3 regions of the Pseudoalteromonas sp. G5_S1_14_S5 genome follow, and region 3 is predicted to be linked to each of the others. Evidence: predicted binding sites of a transcription regulator. Region 3 holds the regulator's gene; each other region holds the start of a gene.
The links. The regulator LexA, encoded in region 3, represses DNA repair genes until DNA is damaged. The targets are predictions, from matches to a motif close to TACTGTATNNNNATACAGTA.
Positions count from the first base shown of each region.

Region 1: the regulator LexA is predicted to act here: its motif matches at 2,059-2,078, upstream of recG (ATP-dependent DNA helicase RecG).
Region 2: the regulator LexA is predicted to act here: its motif matches at 1,854-1,873, upstream of ACTRWI_RS12975 (LexA family protein).

Region 1 is NZ_JBQKUM010000003.1:58,163-62,431, reverse strand. It holds gene recG (ATP-dependent DNA helicase RecG) at 1-2,014, opposite strand, end outside; gene spoT (bifunctional GTP diphosphokinase/guanosine-3',5'-bis pyrophosphate 3'-pyrophosphohydrolase) at 2,381-4,269, opposite strand, start outside.
Region 2 is NZ_JBQKUM010000039.1:20,755-25,023, forward strand. It holds gene ACTRWI_RS12970 (helix-turn-helix transcriptional regulator) at 1-892, opposite strand, end outside; gene ACTRWI_RS12975 (LexA family protein) at 1,880-2,284, shown strand; gene ACTRWI_RS12980 (Y-family DNA polymerase) at 2,287-3,546, shown strand.
Region 3 is NZ_JBQKUM010000096.1:635-4,903, forward strand. It holds gene plsB (glycerol-3-phosphate 1-O-acyltransferase PlsB) at 1-1,852, opposite strand, end outside; gene ACTRWI_RS20120 (diacylglycerol kinase) at 2,074-2,436, shown strand; gene lexA (transcriptional repressor LexA) at 2,531-3,151, shown strand; gene ACTRWI_RS20130 (class I SAM-dependent methyltransferase) at 3,249-4,127, shown strand; gene dinF (MATE family efflux transporter DinF) at 4,246-4,269, shown strand, end outside.

The DNA of each region.
Region 1 (4,269 bases), on a different contig from region 3:
GGTAGCTATCATGAATATGGCGGGCGATACGCTGCACTTCAGGGATTAAACGTTGGTCTCGTACTAAGTCAGCAATCTTGAAATCAGCCAAGCCTGTTTGTTTAGTACCAAGCAGCTCACCAGGGCCACGGATCTCTAAGTCTCGCTGAGCAATCACAAAGCCATCGTTACTTTCACGTAGCACCCCTAAGCGCTTCTGAGCGGTTTTTGATAGTGGAGAGTGATACAGTAGTACACAGTGGCTGGCGACCGAACCACGGCCAACACGGCCTCGTAATTGGTGCAGTTGCGCTAGGCCAAGACGTTCTGGGTTCTCGATGATCATTAAGCTCGAATTCGGTACGTCCACACCCACTTCAATCACCGTTGTGGCAACCAGTAAGTGCAGCTTGTTCTCTTTGAAATCTTGCATCACAGCCTGTTTTTCGGCAGGTTTCATTCGGCCGTGTACTAAGCCAATTTTCACATCAGGCAGTTTGCGTTGCAGCTCTTCAGCGGTGTCTGCAGCAGCTTGCGCTTCCAATACTTCTGACTCGTCAATCAGTGTGCACACCCAGTAGGCTTGCTTACCTTCATTGAGACACGCATTTCTCACGCGTTCTACGATGTCATCACGCTTGGTATCCGGGATGGCGACGGTTTGAATAGGTGTTCGACCCGGCGGTAGTTCATCAATGATTGAGGTTTCGAGATCGGCATAGGCCGTCATTGCTAGTGTTCGTGGAATGGGCGTTGCCGTCATCACTAATTGGTGAGGGTAATAACCCTGCTTAGCGCCTTTTTCTCGTAGCTCTAATCGCTGGTGGACACCAAATCGGTGCTGCTCATCAATGATTACGAGACCAAGGTTTTTGAACTCGACGTGTTCTTGGAAGAGAGCATGAGTACCGACCACCATTTGCGCTTCGCCACTGGCAATGCGTGCCAGCTCAGTTTCACGAGCTTTACCTTTGAGTTTACCTGCAAGCCAACCGACTTGAATGTCCATTGCTTCAAACCAATTGGCGAAGTTGATCGCGTGCTGCTCTGCCAATAGTTCTGTTGGTGCCATTAAAGCGACTTGTTGACCATGTTCCAGTGCGCGAACCGCCGCTAGTGCAGCAACCAAGGTTTTACCTGAACCTACATCGCCTTGTACTAAGCGCATCATTGGGTGTGGCTTTTCTAAGTCAGTTTCAATCTCTTGGGTTACGCGAGCTTGAGCATTGGTTGGCGAGAATGGTAGCTGAGCCAGTAGTTTATCTTTGAGTGTACTCACTAGAGGAAGCGGCATCGCTTTATCTTGCTGTCCTTTACTGCGGACCGACAGCATCGATAGGTTCTGAGCCAGTAGCTCTTCCATAATCAAGCGCAGCTGTGCAGGGTGTTTACCTTCATCAAACAACTCGAGGTCGATGCCCGGAGGCGGTCTGTGAATAGTATGCAGCGCTTGCGCTAGGGTGATTTGGTGGTCGTACAAACCAGACGGTAGCAGCTCATTGACGGCTGCTTTGTCGATCAGTTCTAACGCTTGGTCGGTCAGGTTTCGCAGTGTGACTTGTCTTAGCCCTTCAGTGGTTGGATACACCGGAGTCAGGTTCGCTTCCACATCTGGTTGCTGTCTTGGAGCAAAGAATTTGTAATCCGGATGGACGATCTCAAGCCCCATATTGCCGCGCTTGATTTCACCATAAGCATGGACTTGCTTGCCCTCGGCAAAGTTGTTCTTCATTCCGGCAGTGAAGTTGAAAAAGCGCAGCGTAATGGTGCCATTACCGTCGCTGATCTTTACCGCCAACATCTTACGTTTACCGAAAATGGTATCTACGCTCATCACCTTGCCTTGAACTGCGGCCCAGATTCCTGCGTGCAGTTTGATGATCGGATAGATTCGCGTTCTATCTTCATAACGCAAAGGGAGGTGAAACAGCAGGTCTTGCACATTGTTAAGCCCAACCTTTTCCAGTTTCTCTGCGACTTTAGCGCCGACTCCAGATAAAGAGTTGAGAGGGATAGCAGATAAAAGCTGTGACATAGCAAGGCTCATAAACGTAAGAGTGATGATCTATTCAAGCATTTTACTGGATTTTTGTACAGGATAAAGCTTAGAAGCAGATACGGTATGCGAGTAAACGGGATACGAAAAGACTTAGAGCGAGTACGGGATGTATGTAAATGGGATATGAGAGGAATAGGGCAGTACAAAAACTAAAGTATACTCGAAATACGAAAAGTTGAGTGGTGAAAAGCTTTTGCTCTTCGCATCTCGAGACTCGTATTTATCGTCTACTTTATCTATTGATATTCAAAAACTAAATCAGATGTGGAGCCAAGATAGTGAGTCACGAAGTCTTTTGCTCTTCGCATCTCGCCATCTCGAATCCCTCATCTGATCTATTAGCTAGTTCTTACGGCGTCTTACTTTAAGCGCGTGTGGCATCACACGTAGCTTCTTCATAATACTCGCAAGGTGAACACGATCTTTGGTGGTCAGCAAGATTGTCACTGTGTACAAGCGTCCATCACGTTCTTCGGTTGAAATACCGTGAATGTTTGAGCCTGTTTTCGAGATAACGTTAGTTAATTCAGCCAGTGCACCTTGGTGGTTCTGCAGATCAACCTGTAGCTCAGCTGTGAACTCTTGGTCGTAATCGTCAGACCATTCCACCGCCATGTACTTGTCTGGTTCTTTTTGGTAGCCACGAACGTTTGGACACGTTTCACGGTGAACCACAAGACCACGACCTGGGGATACGTGGGCAATGATGTGATCGTCAGGAATTGGGTGACAACAGTTAGCGAATGTCAGCAGTAGGCCCTCAGCACCACGGATTGGAAGTTTCTTCCTAGGCGTATCGCTGTTGTTTTCCACTTCAGTCAGTTCGTCAGCATCACCCAGCAGGCGACGAGCAATCACGATGCTCATCAGCTCACCAAGGCCAATTGATGCGAGCAAGTCTTCAATGCTGTCGAGACGCAGATAAGACAAGACATGTTCAACGTTTTCTTGGCTGATATCACCAATTGAGTGCTCGCCAAGTGCGTGGTTCAGTAGACGACGACCTAAGGTAATCGACTCTTCACGACGCATGGTTTTCAGAACCTGACGGATCTTCGTACGCGCACGTGATGTCACCACGTAGTTGAGCCATGCTGCATTCGGACGTGCGCCTGGAGCACTGATGATCTCAATGGTTTGACCGTTCTTCAGCGATTTGCTGAGTGGGTAAGGGTTCATGTCTACACGAGCACCTACACACATGTTGCCGACATCGGTATGTACCGCGTAAGCAAAATCGACGGCTGTTGCGCCAGCAGGAAGTTCGACAATACGCCCCTTCGGCGTGAACACGAAGATCTCATCAGGGAACAGATCAGACTTAACGTTTTCAATGAATTCGAATGAGTTACCCGCGCTTTGTTGTAGCTCAAGTAAGCTCTGCATCCAACGTTGTGCTTTAACCTGTGCGGTTGTGCCATTACTGCTGCGTGAGCCATTGCCTTTGTAAGACCAGTGTGCCGCGACACCTTTGTCTGCCATTTGATCCATATCTTCAGTACGGATCTGAACCTCAACTGGTACCCCGTGAGGGCCGATCATTGATGTGTGCAGAGATTGGTAGCCATTGGCTTTTGGTACCGCGATGTAATCTTTCATGCGGCCAGGACGAGGCTTGTACAGGCTGTGTGCCTGACCAAGAACACGATAACAAGTATCAGGGGTATCAACCACCACTCGGAAAGCGTAGATGTCCATAATGGTGTGGAAACGCTGCTCTTTAGTTTTCATCTTGTTATAGATGGAGAACAGGTTCTTTTCACGACCAAGTACGCGAGCAGGTAAACCGACTTCTTTAAGACGCCCTTCGATTTCGCTATGGATACCTTGAATCATCTCCTTACGGTTACCACGAGCAGCTTTCACTACGTTTTTCAGTACGCGATAGCGGTTAGGGTAGAGGGCTTCGAAGCCCAACTCTTCTAGTTCGGTCTTAATGTTATGAATACCAAGACGGTGAGCTAGTGGAGAATAGATTTCTAGGGTTTCACGAGCAATACGGCGCTTTTTGTCAGGACGAAGTGCCCCAAGCGTACGCATGTTGTGAGTGCGGTCAGCTAATTTGATCAAGATAACACGGATGTCTTGCACCATGGCGAGAACCATCTTACGGAAGTTCTCTGCTTGCGCTTCTTTGCGATCACGAAATTTAAGCTTATCCAGCTTAGATACACCATCTACCAATTCAGCAACAGTATTACCAAATTTTTCCTCTAGATCTTCTTTAGTGA
Region 2 (4,269 bases), on a different contig from region 3:
TCCCTATATAGTTCTTTTCAGATGGATGAGGTGTGTAGCCTGCGGCAAGCTGTAGATTTGAAATGCCATAGAGAGCAGGGGAGTTTTTCAACCATAATTGATGTTCTGGAGATTCTAGACTTGCATCGGACGAACAATCGACATTGAGCTTACGTAACAGATAACCCGCAACAGCCGCACGTACTTCAATATTTAAAGCACCGTTCTGCATGTTATAGTCCAACTCTATCGCTTTAGGGTACTTAATATTGGTAGGGTGCGGAACAAGTTCAAGCGGCACAATGCGTAACCATTGGTTATCAGCCATTTTGTTTTGATGCTCTTTGATTTCTTGCTCAATGATTTTTGCTTTAGTTATACGAGTAACCACAAAGTCTCTAAACTCACCAGATTTAGTATCAAACGCTCTTACGTGCCAACGCAAACCATTATCAACAATGCTGTGAGGAATGATGACACGAGAGCTTGCTCCACTCTCTAGTGAAATATAATCAAGCTTAATCGCTTTTTTGTTCAAGGATGCTTGAGTGAGTGTTGCAATGGTATAAATGTTCGGGATTGATAGATGGCTAGGAGCTTCTACAGGAAACTTCACATCTGACATTGCATCTAAGCTATCGCTTAAATGATGTTTTAGCTGGCTTAGTGCTTTCTGAGTATCGTAATCAAAGAGAGGGGTAAACACCTCGGTTTGAAAGTAGCGTTTCTCGGCATTGTTGTAGAGAAGATTATCGCCAGCTAGCTCTTTGTATAGGTTGATATCACGTGTGGCATTTGACAGTCCCATTTTAAAATGAGACACCACTTCAGAGCGTGCAAAGTGACCAACGAACATTAACCTGAAGTCAATGTACGCTAATCGTTGTTTTTGTGCGTGACTAAGATTATCCATGGTTCTTGATGCATTTCATAATGAGTTCGAAGTATGAACCATTTTGGGTTGGACTTCAATTCAACATGTTAGAGTCCAGCAAATCATAATTACTAAGGAAAGAGTCTCTCATTTCATTTTCGCGGTCAGGCCTCATATTGTGTGGTATTAAGGAATGATGAATTTCGACAACATTAACACTGCTGGGGGAGTTTTGTACGAATCGCTCATGGTTAGGCGGATATTTCTAGACCACCGACTCTATTGAGACTATACCCATCAGATACCATGAATAATTTTCTTCGTTGTATGTCGAGTTTTGAATTTTATGAAAAATGGCTCTTTTACTTTATTGTTTCTAAGGATATGGATTAATTCGTGTTGAACGTCAATTTAATGTGACAATGTAACGCGTGTCAGTGGAGAAGGTTAAAGGGATTGACCGTAATAGGGGAGGCGCCCATTTCAGAAGAAGTTCCAGACTTAGCTTTCAGTCTATGCCCTTTAAGGTCTAGCGAAACTATGAATGCGAATATCAAAGTACTATTGATTAATTTTGTACGAAGAACCGTTATGCCTCTGGAGTATATCCTATGTAACGTCAGTTACAGGGCTAAGACCCGTAAGTCTAGAGTTGCAATTTGATTAGATTGATAGGTAAAAATCAGGTCTAAAGTCTAACTTAATGTTTTTCTTTGATTTATTCTTCATTGGAAGCCAGAAACACCATAAACGAACTTTTTTGGAAATAGAGCGTAATACCCCCTAATGGCATAGTGACCTCTTAACTTTCCCTTTGATTTAAACAACTTAACATCGTTTAGGTGAAACCTAAAAATACACAATATTATATTATGTTATCGTATACAGGGCTCTTATTTATTATGTCGTCCTCTCAACCTCTGCCACACATTAATTCAATTGCGATAGTTACCTAGTGAGACATTCTCTTGCCTTTTATCTAGACTCGGGGCTAGAATGGTACTGTATAAATAACCAGTATTAATTGTGAATATATTAACTTATCCAGTGAGTGCAGGCGTGGTGGGTTTTGAGTCCCCAGCTGCAGAATATAAACAACTGGAATTGAGCCTTGATGAACTGCTGGTGGAACACCCTTCATCAACGTTTTTAGCTCTAGCACAGGGAGATAGCATGCAAGGAGTTGGGATTTTTTCAGGTGATGTATTGATTGTAGATCGAGCCCTTACTGCGAAAGACCACGATATTATCATTGCCAATCTAAACGGTGAACTGGTTTGTAAAATCCTAGATATCAAAGGACGTCGCTTGCTGAGTGCGAATGAATCAATGAAGCCGGTAAGAATTGATGAACTAGATTCCTTCGCAATAGAAGGGGTATTAGCGAGTTCCATCAGACTCCACCGTGTATCAACAATGTTTTCGGTTTAATCATGTATTCATTAATAGATGGCAATTCATTCTACAATTCGTGTCATCAAGTCTTCAGACCTGATTTACGTGGAAAGCCGGTTATCACCGTCAGTAACAATGATGGTTGTGCCGTTGCGGTAAACAATCAAGCGAAGGCGTTGAACATTCCAAAGTTCGAACCTTACTTTAAAATCAAGGCATTATGTGACCAACATGGCGTTACAGTCTTCTCATCTAACTATGAACTGTACTCCAGTTTGAGCTTGCGCATGATGCAAGTGATTGCACGTTTTGGACCTGAACAACTGATCTATTCAATCGATGAAAGCTTCCTAAACCTGGACAAGTGCATAAACATCCCTTGTTTACGAGAGCATGGCGCCGCAATTCGAAAAGCAATATGGAAAGAGTGTCGGATCCCGGTCTGTGTGGGAACCGGCCCGACGCTCACCCTCTCAAAATTAGCCAACCACGCAGCGAAAAAACTCCCTGGTTATCAGGGGGTATGTGTTTTAGATTCAGTGAAAGAAACCCAATGTGTTCTCCAGGCTATTGATGTGGGTTCAGTCTGGGGGATTGGTCGCAAGCGAACGAAAGCATTGCAATTTATGGGGATCACTACCGCAGCGCAACTAGCAAATTTTTCACCTTCAAAAGCGAGAAAAGAATTCGATGTCAGTGTTGAGCGCACAATACGGGAACTCAATGGTGAAAAGTGTATTCCATTCGACATAGCAAGAGCAGACAAACAACAAGTTTTTTCTACCCGCAGTCTGGGTAAGCGCATAACGGAATTCGATGAGCTTAGACAAGCTATCAGTCTGCATGTGGGCATTGCATCGCGAAAGATCCGTGCTCAACAGTCACTTTGTAAAGTGTTGGTTTGCTTTGCAGGAAATTCACCTTTTGACGAAAAGCCGGTTAGTTTCAAAGCGATTCACAAATTTGAGTACGCGACAGCTGATGTGGATACCTTAACCAGTGCGGCTTGCGCTCTGGCAAAAACACTCTACAAAGAAGATGTTCAGTACTACAAAGTCGGTGTTGGGCTGATTGACCTCGTTGACGGAAGACATGAGCAAGCCGACTTATTTAACCCACAACCCAATAACGCAAAGTTAATGGCTTCGTTTGATCAGATAAACGCAAAGTACGGAATGGACACTATCTTTCTGGCTGCGCAAGGAACACCCACAAGACAGTCTTGGGGTATGCGCCGCGAAATGCTGTCTCCGCAATACACCACTAAATGGAGCGACTTACCTAGAATCGCCTGCTAACTTCTGCCAACTGCGTTTGTGCTTCGCAAGTTATTCTCCAATTCAAGCTCTTTATTTGACATGCTTGTATCGGGCTAAACTAGCATTCGATGAGTGGATTTCGCACGTTCCTGTGGGTAATCAGCTGCCGCGAGGCAAGTATTTTCAATGTAAGGTCACAATACCTATGCACCAGTCAGACGAGAAAGAATTGCAGTTCAAACCTTCCCGTTAAAGGCAAAGATATAACTTCAATAAAAATCGTTTCTACAGCTCAACGGCTTTACCAATGTCTCGAACAACAAATATTTCTTTCAGGAGAGCAGGGGCTCATTGATAAATATGAGAAATGGTCCCCTATACGCTGCCCTTATATCATTCACATGAAACCAATACAAAGGTCGCAAAAGATTGTGACCCTCTCTACCAAGTAACCAAAGATCGACATAACGTGAAATTCGTTCCTTAGCGGCTCGAATGATAGAAGAAAAAGGGTTCAGTGCTACAAAAAGAATGGCCCATAGCAACTCAAAAACCACGGAAATCTATTCAAAACCTGACCAAGCAGTATGGAATGAGTGTGTGCCAATTTCTGTTAAGGAATACCCGAACGATAACTAAATTGATTTGGGGAGGTTTTCAATAGCTTCTATCCTGAACTAAAATCTAAGACAGAGAAGTGCAACATGCTTTGGCTGGTAATAACTCCCAGCAGCAATCAGCACTAGGGTTTAAACTGACTGG
Region 3 (4,269 bases):
CAAACAAGTGAATGATGTTGTTGCGGTAGTAAGTCATCAGAATCGATTGGTGACGGTCTAGTGAAATAATGTCACCCATTGAGTCTGACTCAATCAAGAACTTGTTCAGAGACTCTGCATGTTTCACCAACTCTTCCGCGCTGTCTTTCGGTACCGTAAATGTGTCTGAGTAAGGCACATTGTTGAGTAAAGATAAGTAGCAGTTTATTTGAGAAACCAAAGAGTCACGAGATAATGCACGCTGACGTGATGCAAGCAGAGCGGTTGCACATAATGTCAGTGCGTTGGTCGCTGCCGCATCGTTGATGTGTGTCATCATCTTGGTTGCTAAGTCATTGACCACAGGCGTCATCCACTGTGGCTTGCTCGTACCCATTGGATCGATGTCTTTCGTCCACTCAGGAGAGTGTTCATTCAGGTATTGGTTAAGCTGAATCGGCTCACCGAAGTTCACGTAGCCCTTACCAAAGTTACGAAGCTTACGGATAGTACGAATCACTAGGCTCGCGTTTTCTTTCTCTTTGCGCTTACCACGTAGTTCTTTTGCGTAAGTCGCCACTTCCATTACATGTTCGTAGCCGATATAAACAGGCACTAACGTTACTGGACGGTTCATGCCGCGCAGCATTGCCTGAATCGTCATCGCTAGCATGCCGGTTTTCGCTTGTAGCAGACGACCGGTACGAGAACGGCCACCTTCACTAAAGTATTCTACCGAGTAGCCTTTAGCGAACAGCTCTGCTAGGTACTCACGGAAGATCGTTGAGTACAGCTTATTACCTTTAAAGCTACGACGAATGAAGAACGCACCACCGTGACGGAAAATCGGACCGGCAGGGAAGAAATTCAAGTTGATACCCGCAGCGATATGCGGAGGAACCATACCTTCATGGTAAAGCACGTAAGATAAGAGTAAGTAGTCCATATGGCTGCGGTGACAAGGGACATAAACAATCTCATGACCATCTTGTGCTAGCTTACGAACAGTTGAAGCGTTGTTGATATGTAGGCCTTGGTACAGCTTGTTCCACAACCAACCTAGAATCTTCTCGCCACGTTTGATCAGTGAGTAAGAGAAGTTCGCTGCAATCTCATCCATGATGTCTTGAGCTTCTTTGCTCGCTTTCTCGATCGAGATATTCTTTGACTTCGCTTCGTCTTCAATCGCCTTCTTGATCGCTTCTGATTTTAGTAGGCGATCGAATAATGCTTGACGGCTTGGAAGGTTAGGGCCAGAGGCTGCCAGTTTTTGGCGTGAGAAGTGAATGCGAGCTACACGCGCCAACTTGTGTGCGATAGTGCTGTCGGTGCCGTGTGAGTTTGCCATATAACGCAGAGATACCACTGGGCTGAATCGTACTAGACAGTCGCGGCCAGCAATTAAAACAGCGATTGACTTCTCCAAGCCGTTCATTGCTTGTAGATAAGGCTTCTGATTATTCTCTTTACCAGGCTTACGGCCCCACAATACGGTTGCTGGGATAACTTGCACATCCAGCTCTGAGTCGTCAGCGTGCAGTGCAAGCAGCTCTGAGAAGACTTCAATAGAAGAGGCCGGGACGTAATCATCATCTTGCAGCAACGTTTTGCGTGAAGAGATAAAAACGTAGCGTGGCAGTGATTTACCACTGATTTCAAGCTTGCTTAACGGATCCGGTAAACCCAGTTCTAGCGCGTGCTTTTGTAGTGTTAGTAGGTCGACGCTTGAGCGAAACGGTAAGGCGTATACAATTGGTTTGCCTAAATCAATGTTCAAATCTTCAACTGGATTCGAAGGGATTGATGTACCTTTTACCAATACGGATAAAGGTAGCTTCATTAATGAACGTGAAAAAGATTGTCCAGAAGACATATAGGTTCACAGCCTCAATAGTTATTTCAATGTGCTTAAGCGTATCTCTATTTCTATGATGAGAGAGGGTAACCCCTTCAAGTAAAATAGGGATAAGCCTAGGCGTAAATTTAATCGATGCAAGAATACCAGAAACTGGTCTAACCTTTTAATGGAAATAGTCATATTGCCGTTAAGTTTGTGGCATATCATTCATCGACTGATTGAGTATAGGGTTAAAAATGACCAAAAAATCAAACACCGGATTTAAACGTATCGTGAAAGCAGCGGGCTTTTCATGGCAAGGCATCACAAGTTCGTTTAAAAACGAGGCGGCTTTTCGGCAAGAAGCCTTCATGGCTGCAGTTCTGATTCCGTTAGCGTTTTACCTCGATGTGAGCCAACTAGAACGAATCTTAATGGTGTCCTCGATTGTGCTGGTGATGGTTGTTGAGCTTATTAATACTGCAATTGAAGCGGTCGTTGATCGTATTGGTAGCGAACATCATGAGCTTTCAGGAATGGCGAAAGATGTCGGTTCGGCAGCCGTTTTCATCTGTTTAGCGCTTGCAACTTATGTGTGGTTCGAGATCTTGGTTTTGTAATTAGCGAAAAATGAACTAAAAACAACCAATTGCTTTGCTTTTGTCCAGTTACTGGATATACTCACAGTCAACTGTATAAAAAGACAGGTGAATCATGAAGCCGTTAACGCCCCGCCAACAACAAGTCTTTGACCTTATCAAAGGTAAGATCGAAGATTCCGGTATGCCACCGACACGTGCAGAAATTGCTCGTGAATTAGGCTTCCGTTCTGCTAATGCTGCAGAAGAACATTTGAAAGCTCTTGCTCGTAAAGAAGCGATTGAGATTATCCCGGGTGCGTCTCGTGGTATTCGTATTTTGCTTGAAGATGGAGCAAACGAAGAGCAAGGTCTGCCTCTGATCGGTCAGGTTGCTGCTGGTGAGCCTATCTTGGCTCAAGAGCATGTAGAAATGCATTACCAAGTCGATCCTGGTATGTTTAAACCTCAAGCTGATTTCTTACTTCGCGTAAATGGCGAAAGTATGAAAGACATCGGTATTATGGATGGTGACCTGCTTGCTGTTCACAAAACACAAGATGTCCGTGATGGTCAGGTTGTGGTTGCTCGTGTTGATGATGATGTAACGGTAAAACGTCTAGAACGTAAAGGTTCTACAGTGCTGTTACACGCTGAAAACGCAGAGTTTTCTCCAATCCGTGTCGATTTAGAATCTCAACACTTGTCTATTGAAGGTCTTGCTGTTGGTATTATTCGCAACACGGACTGGATGTAATCAGTTCAAACATCTTATTGATATTTATTCTCAATAACTTGTTATTGTAATTGATATTCATTATCATCTTCTTTGTCGAGATACAAGGAAGATGATGATGCCAATCCAAACCAAGCCTCAAATAAAGCCGCTTATAGCTAAGCCGCGCTCCTCTGATCAAAAGGTTTCCGCTGATCAAGCGTCTGCACATCAAGAACTTCAAGTTCCGACAAACCTCGTTCAACACCTTTGGTTTCGCAGCCGAGAAAGCCTTGCCGATGATGGTCTCGTCTATGATCCTATTGCTGCTCAGGCCTGTAAGCGTTGTCAATTAGCGCCAGAATGCCTTACTGGTGAACTCGACCAACAACAACTTCTCTACGCGACACTAACTCAACTTTGCGATTCTCGAGTTCAGCAGTTCCTATCTCACAACCCTGATGCTTGGATTATTAACGTGGGAGCTGGTCTCGACACCCGTTTTTACCGATTAGACAATGGCCGCTGTCACTGGGTAGAGTTGGATGTAACCGAGAACCTACTTTGGCGACAACGTTTGTTCCACAAAAATGAACGCTATCGCTTGGAGTGTGGTTCCGTAGATGATCTGACTTGGTTAGATGAACTCAATATTCCAGAGCAAGCTTCGGTAATGGTGGTGTGTGAACATGCACTGTTGGACTGCAATGAGCAACAAACAGCGTACTTTATTCAGTCTTTGAGCCGTTACTTTACTCATGCACATGCGTGTGTTGTATTGGCGGGCGATAAGAGCTCAAGTACTTTAGGTAAGAAGCTAGGCTCTGGTGACTATGCACATGGCTTATCTTCTCCAGTCGACAGCATTCTTAATTGGTTACCATGGGCGCAATGGGCTAAAGCATTTTCGCCTTTAGAACAGCAATGTCACCGTTGGAAGTTATGGCAGCGACTATTGTGCAAAATTTCTCAGCTTAAAAAGCGTTTAACGCCGCAACTGGTACTGGTGAAGTGGTAGCGCGAGAGCAGCACGACTTACACATACTCGAAGCTACATCTGTTTAAGCGAAAATTTCACAACATAGTGAAAGCACACTTACTCGGTTAAACTATCGCCTCTAATCAAAGAGGTGATCGTGAAGCTATTTAATCCCCAAACT